4 regions of the Sphaerisporangium sp. NPDC088356 genome follow, and region 1 is predicted to be linked to each of the others. Evidence: riboswitches for the same ligand, from Rfam matches in the RefSeq annotation. Region 1 holds a riboswitch; each other region holds the start of a gene.

Region 1 (4,953 bases):
CCGGGATCCACCAGCGCCGCGGCGAGCGGCGCGCCAGCCAGACGACGGCCAGCACCATGATCGCGATCACGACGGTCTGGACGCCGAAGCTCTTGAGCCGGTCGGCCGACCACGCGGGCCACTGCTGCGTGGACAGGCCGAAAGCCCGCAGGCGGGTCTCGTACCACATGCCGAGCGGCCACTTGATCGCCAGGCTCACGGCCGAGAGCGCGAGGACGCCGAGCAGGGCGCGCAGCCACCACGGCCCCCTGAGGCGGCCCACGACCCACGCGCCGAACGGCGTGAGGACCAGCACGCCCGCGACGACCAGCGTCACCGCCAGGGAGAGGTACACCGGGACGTTCACGGCGGCGTCGAACGCGGCGGCGCGGGCGATCTGCCCGGAGCTGAAGTCGCGCGCGGGGTCGGGCGTCACGGCCGGAGCAGCGCCCGGCAGGGACCGCCACGGCGTGGTCAGCGCGACCACTGCGGCCACGGCCACGCCCAGCAGGACGAGCGCGATGCCCGCGGCGCGCACTCCCCCGCCCGCGCGCACGCCGCCGCGGGCCTTCTCGGTCAGCCCCGCCACGCGAGCTCCCTTCGGACGTACTCGCGCCAGGCGGCGGTGAACTCCTCCGTGGTCATCCCCAGAGCCCGGCCGAGCGCGGTCCGCGGGTCACTTCGCATGGACTCACGGTAGAGGGTCACGAGGGCACGCTCGCCGAAGCGCCCCGCGACATACCGGCAGGCGAGCCACGCCTCCTCGTACGCCTGCGCCAGCCGCGCGGAACCGGCGGCGAACGAGGCTGAGCCGGGGAGCGACCCCGGGACCCTCCCGGCGCGCACCTCGGCGCCCAGCTCCGCCGCGGCCGAGGCCACGGGGATCCCGGTGCCGAGGTAGCCCACGTAGTCGGCGAACCCCTCGATCAGCCACTTGGGCGTGCGCCCGTCGGCCGCGGCCCCGGTGGCGACGTGGGTGAGCTCGTGGGCCAAAACGACGTCGCGGCCCGCGCCGGTCAGGCGGGCGAAGGAGCGTGGTTCGATGATCACGCGATCGGTGCCGGCCACCGCCGCGAGCCCGCTCACCGCGGCGGGCGCGGCCAGCCGCGCCGCCTGCTCGGTGGTCGCGGGGACCAGGATCAGCGGCCGTACCGGCCCCGCGACCCCGGCGACGGTCAGCGCGGCACGGTCGGCCCTGCGGGCGAGGTCCGACAGCCCCGCGAGGCCCGGGCCGCCCGCACTGCCCACCCGGCCGATGACGACGGAACGCTCGCCCTGGACGACCTCGGCCCCGGACCAGATCTCCGGGTGCTCGCGCAGCACCGAGTGCGCCAGGGACAGCGGGCCGCCGGCGCCGGGAGGACCCGTCAGCGCGGCCAGCAGCCCCGCCAGTGCGGCCCAGAGCCAGACGACGCGCATGCGGGCAATCTACCTGCTGCCTCCGGCGGGCAAGGCCCGCGCGGAACCGGCGGAGACGTGCGAAGGCCCCGTCCGCCTCGAGGGGAGAGAGGTGGACGGGGCCCTCACGACCTTCGCGTGCTCAGCGTGCGGACGGGGAGGCTTCTCGGGAAAGGAGTCCTGGGAAGTCCCCTGGCACGCGGGTCACGCTCCGGGGCGGACGGCTCCGACGAAGCTGACCTTGCGGTAGCCGTTCAGCTTGTCGATGCGCACCCTCGCACCACTGTGCGGGGAGTGGATCATCTTGCCGTGCCCGACGTACATGCCGACATGGCCGAGACCGCTGAAGAACATCAGGTCGCCGGGCTTGAGGTTCTTCCAGGAGATCTTCTTCTTCACACTGCGGAACTGGCTGGCCGCGATGCGAGGAAGTTTCACTCCGGCCTTGCGCCAGGCGTACATGACCAGACCCGAGCAGTCGAACGCGCCGGGGCCGCTCGCACCCCACCGGTACGGGTCGCCGAGCTGCTTCTTGGCGACGGAGACGGCGGTGTGCGCCTTGATTCGCTGTTTGGCGACCTTGCTCAGCTTGGAGGAGCTCTGAGCGCTGGCCACCGTGGCGGCGTCAGCCGCCGTCGCCTGCATCGCGACCGCCCCGGTGGAGGCCGCCATGGTGAGCACGACACCGCCGAGGGAGAGGCGGGCGAAGCGAGACAGGCAGGGGTTTTGCGTGGTGCTGGACAGGATCGCTCCTTGATTCTTCCACTCACGCCTACCGGGTTAGCTGACGGATTCGGGCTTGGAAGTCGCCCTACGGCGCAATAGCGCCGACTCACCCCCTGACCCCACATTTAGGGTCAATTGGTTCCCCGGTTCCGTGCTCCTTGCCGCACGGATTCGGCAGGTCACCGCTGCCTGCGGTCCTGAATCGCGCCTTACTTCGACGGCGGTGACCATTGGATCTGTTCTACGGCGCCGGCCAGTTCGACCGGCTTTGCTCGCGACGGCATGGCGTGCTCGCCGCGGGCCAGAAACTACACAGATCCTCAAATACAGGCAAAGCCAGCGGCAAGTTCGTAGATCAATTAGAGGTGATCACTAACGGATAACGCCTGCAAATCAGGGGCCTGAGTTACCTAAATGTGATTCCCCTCACATATCCCGAAACGTGACCTGTCGTGAGTCACATCCGTCACTCCAGCCCCTCGGGTTAGCGATCTTCATCCAGCCGGCGGGGACGGCGCCTGGGAAGCGCCCACGCCCTCATGGCGTGCGAGATGTTCGGTGCGCCGTTCGGGCTGCTGATCCCGCTGGCCGGCCCGCTGGCCGGCCCGGGGGCCGGCCTGGCCTTCGTGGTCGTGGGAGGCTTCGGCGTCGTCGCGGGCGTGGTCGTGGGGAACGTCATCAAGTCGAGCTTCCGCCAGATGTACTGTCCCCGCGAGCTGATGGGCCGCGTCTCGGTCAGCATGCAGTTCGTCAACTACGGCACGATCCCGCTGGGCGCCCTGATCGCCGGGGTGCTCGGCGACTCGATCGGCGTCCGCCCGTCAATGTGGATCATCACGGGCGCCCTCGCGCTGACAGGTCTGGTCCTGCTCGCCGGGCCGCTCCGGCGGCACAGGGACCTGCCGTCCGCGCCGCCGTCCCCGGTCACGGCAGGGTGAGCCGCACCGCCTGCCCGTGCCCATCCCCGGCCTGACCCCGATCACCGTCGGCTGGGCCGTCCGCCAGTGGGACGCCCTCGGCCCACTGGCCACCGAGTTCGGCGACCCCGTCACCGCCACCGGGCAGGGCGCTCAGGGACGTATGGCGCCGAAGATCCCTCGGTAGGACGAGAGGGGGACGACCTTCACGACGTCCCCCGTGCGGGGGGCGTGGACCATCTTGCCGCCGCCCGCGTACATGCCGACGTGGCCGAGACCGGAGGCGAACAGCAGGTCGCCCGGCTGCAGGGCGTTCAGGGAGACCCGGCGGGAGGCGCCCCAGGAGTACTGCTCGGCGGCGGTGCGCGGAAGGCTGACACCGGCCGCACGCCAGGCCGCCTGAGTGAGGCCCGAGCAGTCGTAGGAGCCTGGACCGGTCCCGCCGTACCTGTAGGGCTTGCCCACCTGCGCGAAGGCGAACTGGAGCGCCGTGCGCGCGTTGCCGGAGGCCGAGCCGGTGTACTTGATGCCGGCACTGTTGGGGTTGCCCGCGTTGTAGGCGTTGAGGCTGCGGAGCAGGCGCTCCTGCTCGCCGACCAGCTTCTCGACGTCCTTCTTCTGCTTGCGCAGGTCGTCGAGGAGCTTGATCGCCTTGTCGTACGCGCCCTTGGCCTTGTCGCGGTGGCCCTTGATCGAGCGGGTGGCGTTCTCGAACTCCGTCAGGGTGCGCGACTGGCCCGCGGACATCTGGTCGACCGAGGCGAGCCCGCTCAGCAGCGACTCGGGGTCGTTCTGGGTCATGAGGCTCGGCCAGGACAGCATGTCGCCCGACTGGTAGGTGCTGACCGCGACCGACACCAGACCGGCGCGGAGCCCCTCGATGGTGTCGAGCTGCTTCTTCAGCTGCCCGTTGAGGTCGTTGTACTCCTTGCGGGCCTTCTTCCAGTTCTCGCCGGCCAGGTTGTAGCGGTCCACCACCTTGTCGGCCTGGTCGTTCAGCTTGGCGAGCCTCGCCTTGGTCTGGGCGACCGTGGGCTTGGGCTTCGCCTCCGCCCCGCCTGCCTGCGTCAGCAAGACGACGGCGATGAGACCGGCGGCCACCGGTACCCGCCGGACTCTCCGGATGCCACGCACGGCCACTGGGACGCCAGCCCCCTCATGTGAGACAAGTGAGACAACCTGGGGCGTGATCCTACAGAAGTCGTACCGCTAACTGCACCTTTTCATCGGGAATTGGTTTCAATAAGACAACCCCGGTTTAGCGGACGCGCGGGAGTTCAGGGGGCACCCCAGACCTCGGGCCCAGACGGGCCCGGAGACGACGAATCGGCCGGTTCAGGCGCGGCTGAGGCGGCGGAGCAGCAAGGTGGCAGGCACGGGCCGGGCGCCCATGCGGCGCACCGAGTCGGCCACCTCGCGGTCGGACGACACGACGGCCACCGCACGGCCCGGGGGCTCCGCGCGGACGAGCTGCCGGATGAGGTCGTCGGCGATCTCGCCAGGGGCGCTGAACAGCACGCGAACGCCGCGCGGCGCGGACACCTGGACCGGGCCGTTCAGCTCCGCGCCGTCGAACGCGCACGTGACCTCGACCCTGGTCTGCACGGCGAGGCCGCCGAGCCCCGTGAGCAACCGCGAGCGCTGGTCAAGCAGGGTCAGCGACGGATAACCGGTCTTGGTGACGTTGTAGCCGTCGACGACCAGATGCAGGTGCGGAATGGCCAGGAGCTGGTCGAGCAGCGCCGGGTCGTCGTCCGCCAGCGCGCGTGCGGGCACGGCGCGGACGGACGGGCGGCCGGGGCTCACCGCGGTCACTGAGTCGGCCGGTTTGCTGATCGCGACGGGCAGGGCCAGCTCGCTGCGCAGCCCGGCCGCCGCGTCCTGGAGGCTGTCGAGGAGCACGCGGATGCGGGCGTCCTCGATGCTGCGCCCC
Region 2 (4,953 bases), on a different contig from region 1:
CGTGGTGCCTTGACGACAACGGTGCCCGCCAGCTTGTCGTGCAGGCCCTGCTGCAGCGGCTTGTCGGTGAGGATTAGCACGCCCAGCACGAGGACGAAGATGGACGAGAGCCATCCCAGCAAGGGAATGCCGTAGAGAACCATCACGCTCGGGAAGATAGCGGAACGCTTCATCACCAGGGACGAATCCAGGGGCCCGCCGCCGAGTGCGGCAAGACGGATCTTCATCACCTTCTTGCCGAGGGTCTGACCGTCCTTGGAATGCAGCACATAGTCATAGGCGGCATACGCGCCGAACGCGATGATCCCCGCCAGCAGGCCGGGGAGCACGTATGACCCCGCCAGCGTCGGGTTCGCGAGGATGTCCGCCGCCGAGGGCACGAAGATCGCCGACAGGATGGCGGTCAGGATCCCGTAGACGATGCCGAAGATCACATTGTCGATGATCCGGGCGACGAGGCGCTCCCACCACTCGGCGAGCGGGGCGGGCACTCCCTGGGGAAGCGGCGCGCCCTGCGGAGCGCCATAGGGCGGCGGAGCGCCGTAGGGGTTGCCGTAGTCCCCACCCTGGGGGTTGCCGTAGGGCTGGCCGGGAGGCGGCGGAGGCTGGTAGGGATTACCGGGGGGTGGTTCTGCCGTCATTAGAGCACCTTTCGCGACAGGCGTAGGAAGCTGCGGTTCGTGCAAGGTCCTATCGCATGTACGTGTATGTCCGTTACCGGTACGCCGACTTCGTCACCGGGGTCCCCGGAGCCTGCCGTTCGCCTCTTCCATGAGCACTGCGCTGGAGTTCAGGTGCGGTTTTTCCGGGATTTTCACGGACGGGTTGCCTGAGGGTCTCACGGATCGCGCCAAGGGTCTCGCGAACGGTACGCGAGGGGCGTCGTGGACAGAATGCGACGGCGGGAGCAGACGCCCCACGGGTGGACGCGGGCAGGAAAAAGGGCCGGAGGACGGCATCCCCCGGCCCTTTCGCCGGCCTTACTTGATCTTGACGACGATGGTGCTCGCGGCCTTGTCGTGAAGGCACTGCTGGAGCGGCTTGTCCCAGAACTGCCAGAGCACGTTCACCAGGTAGAAGATCCAGCCGACCCAGCTCACCAGAGGAATCCACTGGAGAAGCTGCGGCGGTCCCCAGAGGACGGCCGCCCGCTTGATCGCCGTGTCGGTCTTCAGGCCGCCGGCGTCCAGCGTGCCGCCCACCGCGACGACCTTGATGCCCATCACGATCTTGCCGACCGTCTGGCCGCGCTGCTTGAGCATCAGGAACTCGTAGGCGATCCACGTGGCGCCGACGAGCAGCGAGTTCAGCAGCAACGCGAGGAAGGCCCCGCCTCCGGGAGTGACCGCTCCCGTGTTGACGTCGAAGCTGGCCGAAGTCACGAGGATCGCCGTCAGCGCGATGTTGATGATCAACCACGGGATCCCGAGGATCACCCCGTCGATGATGCGGGCGACCAGGCGCTGCCACCACTCAGCCAGAGGCGCCGGCGCGCCCGGGGGCTGCACGCCCGCCGGAGCGTACGGCTGCTGGTAGCCGCCCTGCGGGTAACCCGGCTGGCCGTAGCCCTGCGGGGCGTACCCCTGCTGGCCGTACTGCGGCTGCTGGCCATAGGCGGCCTGCTGCTGCCCGTACTGCGGCTGACCGTACTGCTGGTCGCCGTAGCCCTGCTGGCCGTACTGCTGCTGACCGTACTGCTGCTGACCGTACGGGGCCTGCTGGCCGTACGCCTGCTGCTGGTCCTGGCCGGGCTGCTGGCCGTAACCCTGCTGGCCGTACTGCGACTGCTGACCGTAGGCGCCCTGCTGGCCATACTGCTGCTGGCCGTACGCCTGCTGCTGGTCATAACCGGGCTGCTGGCCATAGCCCTGCTGCCCCTGCTGGCCGTACTGCGGCTGCTGGCCGTACGCTCCGGTGCCGCCCTGCGCCCCGTAGGCTCCTTGCTGGCCGTACTGCTGGCCGGAACTCGGCTGCGAGTCCTGCTGACCCTGCTGGCCCTGCTGGCCATATGCCTGCTGACCCTGCTGACCGTACGGCTGCTGGGGGTAGCCCTGGCCGTACGCTCCGGTGCCGCTCTGCTGCCCGTAAGCCCCCTGCTGGCCGTACGGCTGCTGCCCGTAGGACTGCTGGCCGTAGGACTGCTGGCCGTAGCTGTTCTCTGATGTCGGCTGGGGACGGTGAACGACCGTCACCTCCGGATCTGCGCCCGGGAGGGGCCGATCGGCGTTGTGCTGCTGCCCATATTGCGGAGATCCGGATGACGATTGATCGTCGTCCGGCTCGTCCCGTGGGTACGGCGGCTGTCCGGTGCTCACCGTGTCACCTCACTTCGGCTTCGCATGCGGCATGTCAGACACACATGCTGTGGTGTTGCCCAACGTAGCGACAGTGGCATCAGCAGTCACCTTTCCATCGCGTCATCCTGGAGGTCAAGATCGCGGGATCAGATGGAGAAGCATGCGCGTGTTACCGAGAGTGTTCGGCTTTACGTGTTCCAGATCGAGGAACTCGGCCACGCCCTCATCGTAGGAGTCGAGCAACTCGGCGTACACCTCCGGAGACACCGGAGTGCCCTGGACCTCCTCGAACCCGTGCTTGGCGAAGAATCCGACCTCGAAGGTGAGGCAGAAGACCCTCTGCAAACCTAGCTCCCGCGCGGTGTCCAGCAGCGCCGCCACGATCATGTGGCCGATGCCGAGGCCGCGGCAGCTCACGTCGACGGCGACGGTGCGGATCTCCGCGAGGTCCTCCCAGAGCACGTGCAGCGCCCCGCAGCCCACCACGACACCGTCGCTCTCGGCGACCCAGAACTCCTGGACGTCCTCGTAGAGGGTGACGGTCGACTTGCGCAGCAAGCGGGGGCCGTCGCCGGAATAGGTGTCGACCAGTCGCCTGATGGTCCGGACATCGGGAGTGCGGGCTCGCCTGACGACGAGCGTGCTGCCGGCGCGTACGGGCTCCACGACCTGCTCCATGACCGGCCAGCGTATCCGGCCTACGACGGCCCGGCTTTTCCGGCTGTGCCGGTTCGCGCGCCATAACGGACGGACCCAAAACCCCTTCCGTCCCCACTGCTGTCGCGCTGGGTAGCCGAGCGAGTGCCGTGCGTCGAAATCCATGGCCTTGTCGACATTTCATAGCCGATGCGGTGACGGACCTGCGATTTTCTGCGGCAAGTGACCCCCAAAGACCAGTAAACCCAGGGTAACGTGGGCCCGTCGTCGCAGCGGGCGTGATCTTCTCGTGACACGCCGGTTGTGAAACCTCAACAGAATTCGCAGTTCTGGTTGAGCAGGAACCTCGACTGCACTAGTGTCCAGCGTCAATGTCGGTCATCGCGCAGCGGTGGCTGAAACCGCCTAATCCCGGCCACATCCAAAGTGGCGGGGAGCCGGGGACCCAATGGTGAGACACGGGGCACACCCCGGCGAACCACCACCCCTGGGGTGAATCCGAGAGGGAGGCATCGCGATCCTCCATGGTCACGCACTCGGTAGGGCTACTCCGGCCCGAACCCGTCAGCTAACCCGGTAGGCGGCCGAGGAGAGGAGCTTGTTGGTGCAGCCTAGGCGCACGCCCGGAAAGAGCGAAGGCAGGCATGCCCGCTCCCGAGAGCGGAGCCCGCGTTCCTGGCTCGGCACGGTCATGGGAGCGCCCAAGCGCCTCCCACGCCGTATCGCGCTCGTCACCGTCACCCTGACGGCCGTGACCTTCGGGTCGCCGCTGATGACCGCGACCGCCGATCCCAAGCCCAGCCTGAACCAGCTGAAGACCCAGGTCGAGCACCTCTACAACCAGATCGAGTCACTCACCGAGCAGTACAACGGCCAGAAGGAGCGCCTCAAGCAGGCGCAGCGTTCCGCCGATCTCGCCAAGAAGACGCTGGCCAAGAGCCAGACCGATCTGGAGGAGAAGCGCCGCAAGGCCGGGCTGTACGCGCAGGACGCCTACATGACCGGCGGCATCGACTCCTCGCTGGCCCTCGCCATGTCCGGCGACCCCGCCGGCTACCTCGACCGTGCGGCCACCACCTACGCCCTCCAACTGCAGCAGGGCGAGGAGGTCTCGCAGATCACCAAGGCCATGGACATGGCCGAGCGCGCCAAGGCGAGCGCCAAGGCCCGCGAGGTCGAGGTCAAAAAGCTCGTCACCGACCTGTCGTCCCAGCGCGACAAGATCCGCGCCCTGGTCTCCAAGACCGAGAGCAGCCTGTTCAAGCGGGCTCTGTCCCAGGCCGGCCAGTCGTTCGGCAGGGCGACGAAGATCGACATCCCGATCCCGGGTCAGGGCAAGGCCGCCGAGGCCGCCAAGTGGGCGCTGACGCAGCAGCTCAGGCCGTACGTCTGGGGCGCCGCGGGCCCGACCACCTTCGACTGTTCCGGCCTGGTCATGTGGGCCTACCAGAAGGTCGGCATCAGCCTCCCCCACTACACCGGCGACCAGTGGACCGCGGGAACCCACGTGTCCCGGCAGGATCTTCGGCCAGGCGACCTGGTCTTCTTCTACAACGACCTGCACCACGTGGGCATCTACATCGGCGGCGGCATGATGGTGCACGCGCCTCACACCGGTGACGTCGTGCGGGTGGCCCCCCTCGGCAACCGGCCGTTCGCCGGCGGCGTGCGCATCGCCGACTGACCGCCCGAAGGCACCGCCCGCGCCCGCACGGCGCAGAGGAGCCACACGCACGGCACAGGGCAGGCCACACGCACGGCACAGAGCGACACGCGGGCAGGCAGTGGTTCAGGCCTGCCCGCCGCGCACTCCTCGCCGCACGGCCCGCACCATCGGCTAGATGAGCCGGCGACGCGCCGCCCAGGCCACCGCCTCGATGGCGGTGGCGACGCCGATGCGGTCGCAGATGCCCCGGAGGCGGCGCCGCACCGTGCGACCGCTCACATCCAGCCGGCGACCCACCCTGTCGACTGTCACGCCCTTGGCCAACTCGGCGAG
Region 3 (4,953 bases), on a different contig from region 1:
CGCACGGCGGAGCTCGCGGCGCTGCCCGGCGTGGAGCAGGTGTTCTGCTTCGAGAACCGCGGCGCCGAGATCGGCATCACGCTGTCCCACCCGCACGGGCAGATCTACGCCTATCCCTACGTGACGCCCCGCACCCGGCAGATGCTGGCCTCCGCCGGGCGATACCGCGAGCGGACGGGGGGCAACCTGTTCGCCGACGTGCTCGCTGCCGAGCGGAAGGCCGAGACGCGCCTGGTGGCGTCGAACGACCACTGGACGGCGTTCGTCCCGGCCGCGGCCCGGTGGCCGTTCGAGGTGAACGTCTACCTGAACCGCCAGGTCCCCGACCTGTGCTCGCTGGACGCCGAGGAGCGCGCCGCCTTCGGCCCCCTCTACACCGATGTGCTCCGGCGGCTGGACGGCCTGTTCGGCGTGCCGATGCCGTACGTCGCGGCATGGCACCAGGCCCCGGTGCGCACCGGGCGCGACCTCGCCTACCTGCACCTCCAGCTGTTCAGCATCCGGCGGGCCAAGGAGAAGCTGAAGTACCTGGCCGGTTCCGAGTCCGCGATGGGCGCCTTCGTGAACGACGTCCTCCCCGAGGAGGCGGCCCGGCTGCTCCGGTCCCAGGATGACCTGGGGTGATTTCCGCCCCCAAGTCGCCACAAAGGGGGCTTTACCACTACCATCCATCGCACACCGGCCGTATCGGCTGGTGTGCCTAATCCCAGGTGCCCCGCCTGGGAACCGGGGACCCATTGGTTCTTGGGGTGAATCCACTTCGTGGTAGGGCGACTCCGGCCCGAACCCGTCAGCTAACCCGGTCGGCAGATGGAGAGGAGTGGGCTCTGCCCCCGACTTCGGGCCGCTACGCCTACGTGGCCGCCAGCGTTCTGACCGCGGCCGGGCTCATGCTCGGCCAGGCGACGGCGGGAAACGCCGCGCCGAAACCCACAGAGAAACAACTCAAGTCGCAGCTCGCCTCCCTCGGCAAGAAGGTCGACAAGCTGATCGGCGAGTACAACGCCAAGCGCGTCGCCGTCGCCAAGGCCAAGGCGGCCGAGAAGTCGGCACGCGAGCGCCTGGTGAGCGCCGAGACGGACCTCAAGGCGGCGCAGGGGCAGGTCGGCGACATCGCCCAGCTCCGCTACCAGGCGGGCGGCCTCGGCATGGTGGGCGAGCTCATGGCCCCGGGATACGGCGACGCCGCCATGCTGCAGCAGCTCCAGGCCGAGCAGTCGGCGAAGCTGGCGGGGTTCGCCTCGGCCAGGGACGCCCGCAAGAAGGCCGCCGACGACGCGGCCGAGCTGACCAAGCAGCTCCGCGACGACGTCGTCGAGGTGACCGGCCAGCGCAAGGACGCCGAGAAGCTGATCGGGCAGATCAAGGACAAGCTCGACCAGCTCGTACCGACCGCGCCGGGCAAGCGGGCGAACGGGTCGTGGGCTCCGGAGCTTCCCACCGGCGGCGACAACATCACCCCGAGGACACGACTGATGCGGGCCGAGGTGAAGAGCCACTTCTCCCTCGGCTTCCCGGTCGGCTGCTACCGCGCGGAGAACGACGGCGGTGAGCACCCGCTGGGCCGCGCATGCGACTTCATGCTGAGCTCAGGCGGCGCGATGCCCTCGGCCGGGGAGGCCGCGCTGGGCGACCAGATCGCCGCGTGGGCCATCAAGAACGGCCGCAAGCTGGGCGTGAAGTACGTCATCTACAAGCAGCGGATCTACAACCTGGGATTCCCCGGCTGGCGTGCCATGTCGAACCGTGGCGGCGTCACCGCGAACCACTTCGACCATGTCCACATCTCGATGTACTAGCCACCGGCCGGCCGGTGGTCAGCCGAGCCGGGCGGTGAGGCTCTTGGGGGCGATCAGGCGGTAGGCCTCGGTGACGATCTCGGCGATCTCGGCCCAGTCGGCGGGGACGTCGAGGTAGACGCCGAGCCAGCCACGATGCCCGACATAGGGCGGGCGGAAGAACCGCTCGGGCTCCTCGGCGACCATCGCCTGCTGGGCGCCGGGCGGCGCCGCGCACCAGAAGGCCAGGCGGTCGTCATGATGGTGGTCGGCCAGCGTCACGAAGGTCTTCTTGCCACGCACGAACCAGGTCGGCGCGCCGTGGCTCAGCCGCTCGCTCGTCTCGGGCAGGGCCAGGCACAGGCGTCGTAGCCGCTCCAGCGCCTGCGACGGCTCGATCTCCACGTGCTCACCCTAGAACATCGATCACCTGTTCGGATCGCCGTGGGCCTGCCGGTCAGCCCGACAGGCGGATCGGGTTGACGATGTCGGCGTAGATGAGCAGGGTGCCCATGACCAGGAGCACCGCCGCCATGGCATACGTCAGGGGCAGCGCCTTGGCGATGTCGACATGGCCGGGGGCCGGACGTCGGCGCACCTTGGCGTACCCACGCTTGAGCCCCTCCCAGAGGCCTCCGGCGATCTGGCCGCCGTCGAGGGGCATCAGCGGGATCAGGTTGAACAGGCCCACCGCGAGGTTCACCCCGGCGAGCAGCTGGAGCAACCCGACGATCTTGTTCTCCACCGGTACGGGCGCCGCGGCGATCTCGCCGCCGATGCGGCCCGCGCCCACGACGCTCATCGGGCTGTTGAGGTCGCGCTCGCCTCCGCCGAAGGCCGCCTGCCAGACGCCGACGAGCTTCTCGGGGAATCTCGTGAGTGCCTGGGCGCTGCGCTTGGTCACGTCCCACATGACGCCGACGACGTAACCGGGGCCCTGCTTCTCGAGGACGACGGTGGGGCTCACACCGAGGAAGCCGACGGCCTTGTCGATCTTGGTCGGGTCGTCGACCGACGGGCGGTCCTGCGCGACGAGGTTGGCGTTGAGAGTCATGGGCTTGCCGCCGCGCTCGATGCCGATGGCGACGGGCCCGGCGCCGTGCGCCCGGACGACGCTGGTCGCCTCCTCCCAGGAGGCCACCGGCTTGCCGGCGAGGGAGACGATCTTGTCGTTCACCTTCAGGCCGGCCAGTGCCGCGGGGGTCAGCGGGTGCGAGGGCGTGCACTTCTGGCCCTTCGCCTGCTCGGCCTGGGTCATGACGCACTTGGAGACCTCGGCCACGACCGGCTTCATGACCTGGACGCCGAACCCCATGATGATGATGGCGAACAGGACGAAGGCCAGCACGAAGTTCATGGCGGGCCCGCCGGACATGATGATGATCTTCTGCCACCAGGGCTTGCGGTAGAAGACCCGCTCGCCGTCACCCGGCCGGATCTCCTCCAGCGACGCCTGACGGGCGGTCTCGATGAGCCCCTGCCAGGGCCCGGTGGACATGCTGCGGAGCTTGGTCGGATCGTCGTTGGGCTTCGGGGGCAGCATGCCGATCATGCGAATGTAGCCGCCGAGCGGAATCCACTTCATGCCGTATTCGGTTTCGCCACGGCGCCGCGACCACATGGTGGGCCCGAAACCCACCATGTACTGCGTGACCTTCACCCCGAAGATCTTGGCGGGGACGAGGTGCCCCACCTCGTGCAGGCCGATGGACAAGGCCATCCCGAGGAAGAAGATGAGAAACCCGGCCACGATGAGCCAGCTCATAGGTGCTACCCCCACCTGCGGAGAAGATGCCTTCTGTTTACATTGCCCCGTCTGAGAGTAACCGAACTCGGCGGCAACTCCGGCCGGGCCGCGAAATCGGCTATCAACGATCAACCGTAGGAGTGACTTGCGCGAGGTGGACCGAATCGGGAGACTGCATTGACGGTAAGCAATCATGTAGACACCGTGGGATATGAATCGGCGAAGCACTATTTGCCGGATCTGTTCCAAGGCCACCCAAGGGAGCACCTTGATACGCATCCTTGTTGCCGAACATCTCCCGCTGGTTCGCCGAGGGCTGGTGGCATCGCTGAACGGGGAGAAGGATCTCAGGGTGATCGCCGATGTCGCCTCCGGCGCGTACATCGTGCCGGCGGCCCTGGAGCTCAGCCCGGATGCGGCTGTGATCGATGTGGACCTTCCCGACGTCGACGGCCTCACCGCCGCCGCCCGCCTCCACGAGAAGGCCCCCGGCTGCAAGGTGCTCCTGCTGTCGTCGCAGCCAAGTCCGGGGCAGGTACGAAAGGCGTTCGCCGCGCACGCGCTCGGCTTCCTCAGCATCGACGTGGCGCCGGAGCACCTCGCCGACGGCATCCGGCGGGTGGCCGCCGGGCGCAAGGCCGTGGACTCCGACCTCGCCATCGCGGCGCTGACCTCGGCGGACAACCCTCTGACCCCTCGCGAGCTCGACGTGCTCCGCATCGCGGCGCAGGGAGCGGCCTCCAAGGAGATCGCCGCGAAGCTCTATCTGTCGGTGGGAACGGTCCGCAACCACCTGTCGCGCATCATCTGCAAGACCGGAGCGCGCAACCGGGGCGACGCGGTGCGCATCGCGGCCGAGGCGGGCTGGCTGTAACGGCGCGGAACGCTACGGGCGCCAGATGAGGATCAGGGCGCAGTCGTCGTTGTGCCCGGCCGACATGGAGTTGACCAGCGGCCGCGCGCCGTCGTGGAAGCCCGAGGGCACCAGGCGCTCGGCCTCGCCGAGCAGCCGGTCGAGCCCCGAGTCGATGTCGCGGCCGGGCTGCTCGATCAGGCCGTCGGTGTACAGCATGAGCGCGTCGCCCTTGTGGAGCACGCCGCTGTCGGGCTCGCAGTGCAGGTCGGGGACGACCCCCAGGACCACGCCCTTGGCGGCCGACACCTGCCACGTGCCGGTGCCCGCGTCGAACTTGACCACGGGCGGATGACCGGCCGAGGTGATGTCATACGCCCCGGTGGACAGGTCGAGGCGCAGGTGGACCGCCGTGACGAACCCCTCCCCCTCGGGCTGGCGGTGGAGGTAGGCGTTGCACGCGGGCAGGAACGAGTCGACCGAACCGAGCAACCCTCCGAAGGTGCCGGAGAGCATGAGCGCCCGGGTGCCGGCGTCCACTCCCTTGCCTGACACGTCGACCAGCGCGATCTCCA
Region 4 (4,953 bases), on a different contig from region 1:
CATAAAAGGGGGTGAGCCGTAATGGACCAGGACGAGCTGCAGTCGCTGACGCCCAAGGAGCTCCACGACAGGGCGGTGCGCTACGCGGTGGCGCACGGCGACTTCGGCTTCCTGTGGGAACTGCTGAAGGTGATCCCGGCGGCCGAGGCCGCGAGCGGTCACTCGGACGAGACGGCCAACGACCTCAGCCGGGTCTCGGCGCTTCTCAGCGACGCGATGGCCTCCGGTGAGGGCGAGCTGGGCGAGGCGCTGCGCCCGGTCTACATCGCCTACCTTTCCGAGCACCCCGACGCCTGAGCGTTCACGGCCGGCTCTAGGCTCCAGAGCATGGCATCGGTAAATGTGGAGCGTACTGACGACGGCTTCGTGGCGCGCAACGCGCGCGGAGCGGAGGTCGCGATGGGCAGCGGCGACCAGGAGGGGGTCTTCACCCCCGTGGAGCTGCTGCTCGCCGCGGTCGGAGGCTGCAACATCGTGACCGTCGAGCCGCTCACCGCCCAGCGCGGGCACAGGCTCGTACGGCTGGCGATGACGGTCCAGGCGGAGAAGGCCGAGCCCACGCTGCTCGGCCCGGTCACGATCACGTACGACGTCGAGCTGCCCGAGGGCGACGCGGAGGCGGACGAGGTCTTCCGCGCCGTGGCCCACCGGGTCCACGAGCGGCACTGCACGGTCAGCCGCTCCCTCGAAAAGGGCACCGAGGTCAAGGTCGAACTGCCCGAATAGCCGCCTGGCCCGGCGGGTCCGGCCGTACCCGGTCATCCGAGCGACTTAGACCGAATCTATACCCGGGGATGACGAGTAGCTCAGGCCCCGGTATGTAGTGTTAAGGCAGGTCAAGAGGGATGCGACCAGCCGCCCGAGAGGGCGCCGCAGAGCTTTTTGCCAGAAGGACGCGGTGGGGGACCGCGTCCGTACAGCGGGACCGCCCGGTGCGTTTGGGGGAAGGCATCGGCGCTGGACCGTGTAGATCGGGGCCGGGCAGGCGGGGGACTGTCCGGCCCCGATTCATGTCTCCAGGCTCTTGACCGTCGACCCCCTCGCCGCGCCCGCGCGGCACTTCCCACCCTTCGCGCACGCCCGTCTCGACGTACGGGCGTGCGCTTTTTCATGCCATTCGTGTGCCATGTTCATCAGCAGTCACAGGCGTCACATTGATCTCCCCGCCGGCCCCTACGCTGAACTCGCCATGGACCCTAATGTCCGAAGTGTGGGGGTTTGTGGTGCGAAGGTAGATCTTATAATGCTTTGTAGTGATTTCGTTTGCTTTGTCCTGACTTGGTGGGTAAGGTTTCAACCACGAAAGGGGTGGTGACCTGGTCTTCAGCCGAAGGCCGCCGCCTCAAGTGTCGAATCTCCAAGGCCCATCAGGCCCAGGGGAACCGGGGACCCAAGTTCTTCGGGGTGAATCCGCGCAAGCGGTAGGGCGACTCCAAGCCCGAACCCGTCAGCTAACCCGGTAGACGTGATTGGAGAGGAGACCCGAGTGGAGCACCTCACTCCGCGCAGTCAGTCCGCCGGGCAACCCTAGACCCGGATCTCGCCGTCAGAAGCGGCGGGCGAGTCGGCTGCTAGCAGCCGTGCACCGAGCGATCCCTCTGTGACACATGATGGCAATCCGCCGTCGCTAACGGACGAATACGGACGCGCGCTCAGCGCCGCGATCGACCCCTGTGGTCTCGCTCGCATCCTGAGAGCGCTTTCCACCCCCCGCACCGAAATCTTGACTCTCGGAGCGCGGGTCCCCTTGTCTTCTGACGAAAGATCCTATCCTCCATGCCTTTTTTCAAGAACACCCCCAAATGTCGATGGACGTCAGGCTTCGCCGGAGTCGCCCTCGCATGCGCGACCGCCGTCTGCGCCACCAGCACAGCCCACGCCGATGACAAGCCCCTGACCCCCGTTCAAACCCAGGCCTCGAAGCCGATGCTGCTCAAGGGCTCGACCAAGGCGTCGTACTTCTGGGACGACTCCTCCGGCCGTATGGGTGACACGGGACTGCCGGCCATCGGCAAGCCCATGCAGAAGGGCCTGTTCGCCAGCCCCAGCTGGCCGCTCGGAACCGAGGGGTACGTCCTCTACAAGGACAAGAAGGCCCCCTTCTTCATCGGTGACCGAGGCCCGGGCATCCCGTCCGAGAGCGGCGTCATGCTGGACATCGACGGGAAGACCTTCGCGGAGCTGACCGGCGGCACCTTCAACAACTCCTCCCTGGTGGTGACCGGTTTCGACGCCGGCCACATCAAGGTCGACTACGTCATCACCAAGTGGGGCAACGGCGTGGGCAAGAAGAACTACCCGGTCCCGTTCTCCAACGGCGCGTGGGGCGTCGTCGACAAGAACCCCGCCAAGCCCCCGGCCCCTGTGGTCCTCGCCAACGGCTGACACCCGGAGGCCTCCGTACGGAAGGCCTCACGGAGAACCACCTGAAAGCCCCGCATCACCACTGTGGATGTGCGGAGCCAGGCCAGGACTGCTAAAGTCACCGTAGTCACGCGCCGCTAGCTCAGTTGGTTAGAGCAGCTGACTCTTAATCAGCGGGTCCGGGGTTCGAGTCCCTGGCGGCGCACCACGCTTTGACCGATGACCTGGGCACTCTCCACTTGACGGCGGGTGCCCACAGTCATTTCCCGGGGCGCTTGCTCGTGAGGCCGCGGCCCGCGATCCACGACGCGTCCGAACTTCCGCGGCCAGCGCCGGAACACGACGAGGTTCCGGAGGGCAAGCCCACCGACACCGCGGCGCACACTGAATGAACGTGACCGGCACGGGAGAACGACTAGCGCCGCCGGGGTGGCCGCCTGTCCACATGCGAGGTACGGGCGTCGTCCGGCGGCGACGGGTGGCGGTACGGTTCCGGCGGCATGGGGATGCCCTGGCGCCACAGGTCGCACAGGTAGGTGTTGCGACGGTGCTCGTCGTCCGGGTCGCGGGGGAGCGGGAGGCGCAGGGCGTCGACGAGCGTGAAGCGGTGGAGGTCGATGGCGGCCCGCACGGCCTCCCCGTAGGCGACGGCGGCGTGGACGGCCCCCACGTACGCCACTCGGGCGATCACCAGCGGCACCAAGGCCAGCAGCAGCCACCATCCCGAGCGGGCCAGCAGCGCGCCCGCCACCACCGCGGTCGCGGCCATCGTCACCGACAGGCGGGCGGAGGTGTCCAGGATGTCGCGCCGGTCGTCGACGACGGCCTTGACGTTCTCGCCGAGGAGCGGATAGAGGCGCGGCCACGCCACCACGGCGTCGAGCCCGTACGGCTCGCCGGCCTGGGACTCTGTGGCCGCCAGGACATTCCCGAGTGCGGTCGGCCGCAGCAGCTCCGCGGGCGGGTACAGCCGCCGTAGCCGGGTGCCGGCCACCCCGGCGGCCTGGATCCCGGCTTCCGCCACATACGTCTCGGCTCCCGCCGCCGGTCCCTCGGCCGTGCCCTCCTGACCTTCGACCGTGCCCGCCTGTCCCTCGGCCGTGCCCTCCTGGCTCTCGGGTAGTTCCTCCGCGGAGGCCAGCCGTGCCCGGAGGCGTCCCTGCCTCGCACGAGAGCGCCTGGCCAGGCCGGCCGGCGGCCATTCGCCCTCCAGCAGGCGGACCAGCGCCAGCTGCAACGGGGTGCCGAGGACGGCGAGCAGCGTGATCGCGACCCCGAGCAGCACCACCTCACCGGTCCGGAGTCCCGCGGCCGTACGCCAGGCGCGCCCGAAGTCGACCGGGCGGCCGGGCGCGCCCGCCCACACCAGCACCAGGACCATGAGGGAGGCCGCATAGGTGGGCAGGTAGTCGACCAGGAGGAACCGTCCTCCGGAGATGCCGGGCTTGGCCAGCGCGTCCAGGCTCACCTGCGCGTCTCCATCGGCCCGTGCCCCTGAGGGCACGTGGGCGTCATGCGGGGATCGAGGTGGACCCGTCGCGTCGCCGAGCCGCACGTCGCGCAGGCGAAGCGGATGATCCGGTAGCGGAGCGACTCGCCGGGAAGCGTCGCGCCCGCGCCGTCTCCAAGCGATCGCAGCACCGCCGAGCCGAGGCGTACGAGTCGGGACCGGCTGGAGACACCGGCGACCTGGTCTCCCACCACGAGGACGGCGTACTCGATCGAGGCGTCGTCGGCCAGGAGGGACTCCAGCGCCTCGGTGGCGTCCAGGACCGAGCTTCCCGGCGGCAGGTCGAGACGGACAAGGCCGGGATCGTCGGGAGTGTCGTCCAATAGCACGTCGAATCCATCCACAAGTTGTGGACTATCAGTAGCCGCGAGGTCACGTCCAGCCGTACGGTCGGATCCGTGGACGAAGCCGTCTTAGCCCGGATCTACGCCTGTGTCAGGGCCTACCAGGAGGAGGGCCACGCCGACGGTCTGTTCTCCGAAGAGGCCCTCGCCGACGCCGAGCGGCTGCGCGGCTCATCAGAGCCGGAAGCCCTGCGCGCGCGTGCCTGGTACCACTGGTGCCGGTACGAGGCCGACGGCGAACTCGCCGACCTCGCGGTGGCCGTCGAGGCCAGTGACCTGCTGCGCGAGGCGGATCCCGAGGCCCGGCCCTACGTGCTCGGCCACGCCCTCGACCACCTCGACGGCAGGGCCGCAGGTGAGGAGCCCGAGCTGCTGACCGACGGCGAGGAGGCCGCCTGGGCGGGGCTGTTCTTCTCTCTCGGCGGCGCCTGTGGCGAGATGTTCACCGCCACCCAGGACCTGACGCAGGTGAACCGGGCGGTCCTGGCGATGGACACCGCGCTTGGGCTGCTCGGCGAGGCCGACACCGCGACGCTCCCGGCGACGGTCATGCTCGGCCGCTTCCTGTCCGTCCGAGGGCAGGCGACGGACGACCGTGAGGACCTGGAGGCGGCGGCCGGCCGGCTGGGGGACGCCCTGCGGCTCGCACCGGCCGATCACCCGTTCCGGTCCGGCATCCACCTGTTCCTGTGCGGGGCGCTGGCACACGCCTACCTCCTGGACCAGCGGGCGGAG

What was found. Region 1 has a riboswitch for cyclic di-AMP ahead of AB0O34_RS32040 (C40 family peptidase). Riboswitches for the same ligand answer to the same signal wherever they lie in the genome.
Region 2: linked by a shared signal. The riboswitch ahead of AB0O34_RS12065 (NlpC/P60 family protein) and the one ahead of AB0O34_RS32040 (C40 family peptidase) in region 1 are both predicted to bind cyclic di-AMP.
Region 3: linked by a shared signal. The riboswitch ahead of AB0O34_RS24110 (hypothetical protein) and the one ahead of AB0O34_RS32040 (C40 family peptidase) in region 1 are both predicted to bind cyclic di-AMP.
Region 4: linked by a shared signal. The riboswitch ahead of AB0O34_RS01365 (hypothetical protein) and the one ahead of AB0O34_RS32040 (C40 family peptidase) in region 1 are both predicted to bind cyclic di-AMP.

The regions. Positions count from the first base shown of each region.
Region 1 is NZ_JBFBIK010000137.1:2,909-7,861, forward strand. Features, by position in the region: gene AB0O34_RS32030 (M48 family metallopeptidase) at 1-568, opposite strand, end outside; gene AB0O34_RS32035 (hypothetical protein) at 556-1,398, opposite strand; gene AB0O34_RS32040 (C40 family peptidase) at 1,582-2,049, opposite strand; cyclic di-AMP (ydaO/yuaA leader) riboswitch at 2,132-2,290, opposite strand; gene AB0O34_RS32045 (hypothetical protein) at 2,655-3,041, shown strand; gene AB0O34_RS32050 (NlpC/P60 family protein) at 3,174-4,121, opposite strand; gene AB0O34_RS32055 (NYN domain-containing protein) at 4,356-4,953, opposite strand, start outside.
Region 2 is NZ_JBFBIK010000024.1:12,509-17,461, reverse strand. Features, by position in the region: gene AB0O34_RS12080 (RDD family protein) at 1-641, opposite strand, end outside; gene AB0O34_RS12075 (RDD family protein) at 981-2,192, opposite strand; gene AB0O34_RS12070 (amino-acid N-acetyltransferase) at 2,430-2,963, opposite strand; cyclic di-AMP (ydaO/yuaA leader) riboswitch at 3,347-3,553, shown strand; gene AB0O34_RS12065 (NlpC/P60 family protein) at 3,559-4,638, shown strand; gene AB0O34_RS12060 (LuxR C-terminal-related transcriptional regulator) at 4,792-4,953, opposite strand, start outside.
Region 3 is NZ_JBFBIK010000072.1:13,269-18,221, forward strand. Features, by position in the region: gene galT (galactose-1-phosphate uridylyltransferase) at 1-624, shown strand, start outside; cyclic di-AMP (ydaO/yuaA leader) riboswitch at 688-823, shown strand; gene AB0O34_RS24110 (hypothetical protein) at 858-1,799, shown strand; gene AB0O34_RS24115 (MmcQ/YjbR family DNA-binding protein) at 1,818-2,183, opposite strand; gene AB0O34_RS24120 (site-2 protease family protein) at 2,236-3,543, opposite strand; gene AB0O34_RS24125 (response regulator transcription factor) at 3,737-4,399, shown strand; gene AB0O34_RS24130 (PP2C family protein-serine/threonine phosphatase) at 4,412-4,953, opposite strand, start outside.
Region 4 is NZ_JBFBIK010000002.1:36,226-41,178, reverse strand. Features, by position in the region: gene AB0O34_RS01375 (hypothetical protein) at 22-297, shown strand; gene AB0O34_RS01370 (OsmC family protein) at 328-726, shown strand; cyclic di-AMP (ydaO/yuaA leader) riboswitch at 1,338-1,482, shown strand; gene AB0O34_RS01365 (hypothetical protein) at 1,777-2,385, shown strand; tRNA gene AB0O34_RS01360 (tRNA-Lys) at 2,496-2,572, shown strand; gene AB0O34_RS01355 (hypothetical protein) at 2,780-3,832, opposite strand; gene AB0O34_RS01350 (hypothetical protein) at 3,829-4,203, opposite strand; gene AB0O34_RS01345 (CHAT domain-containing protein) at 4,273-4,953, shown strand, end outside.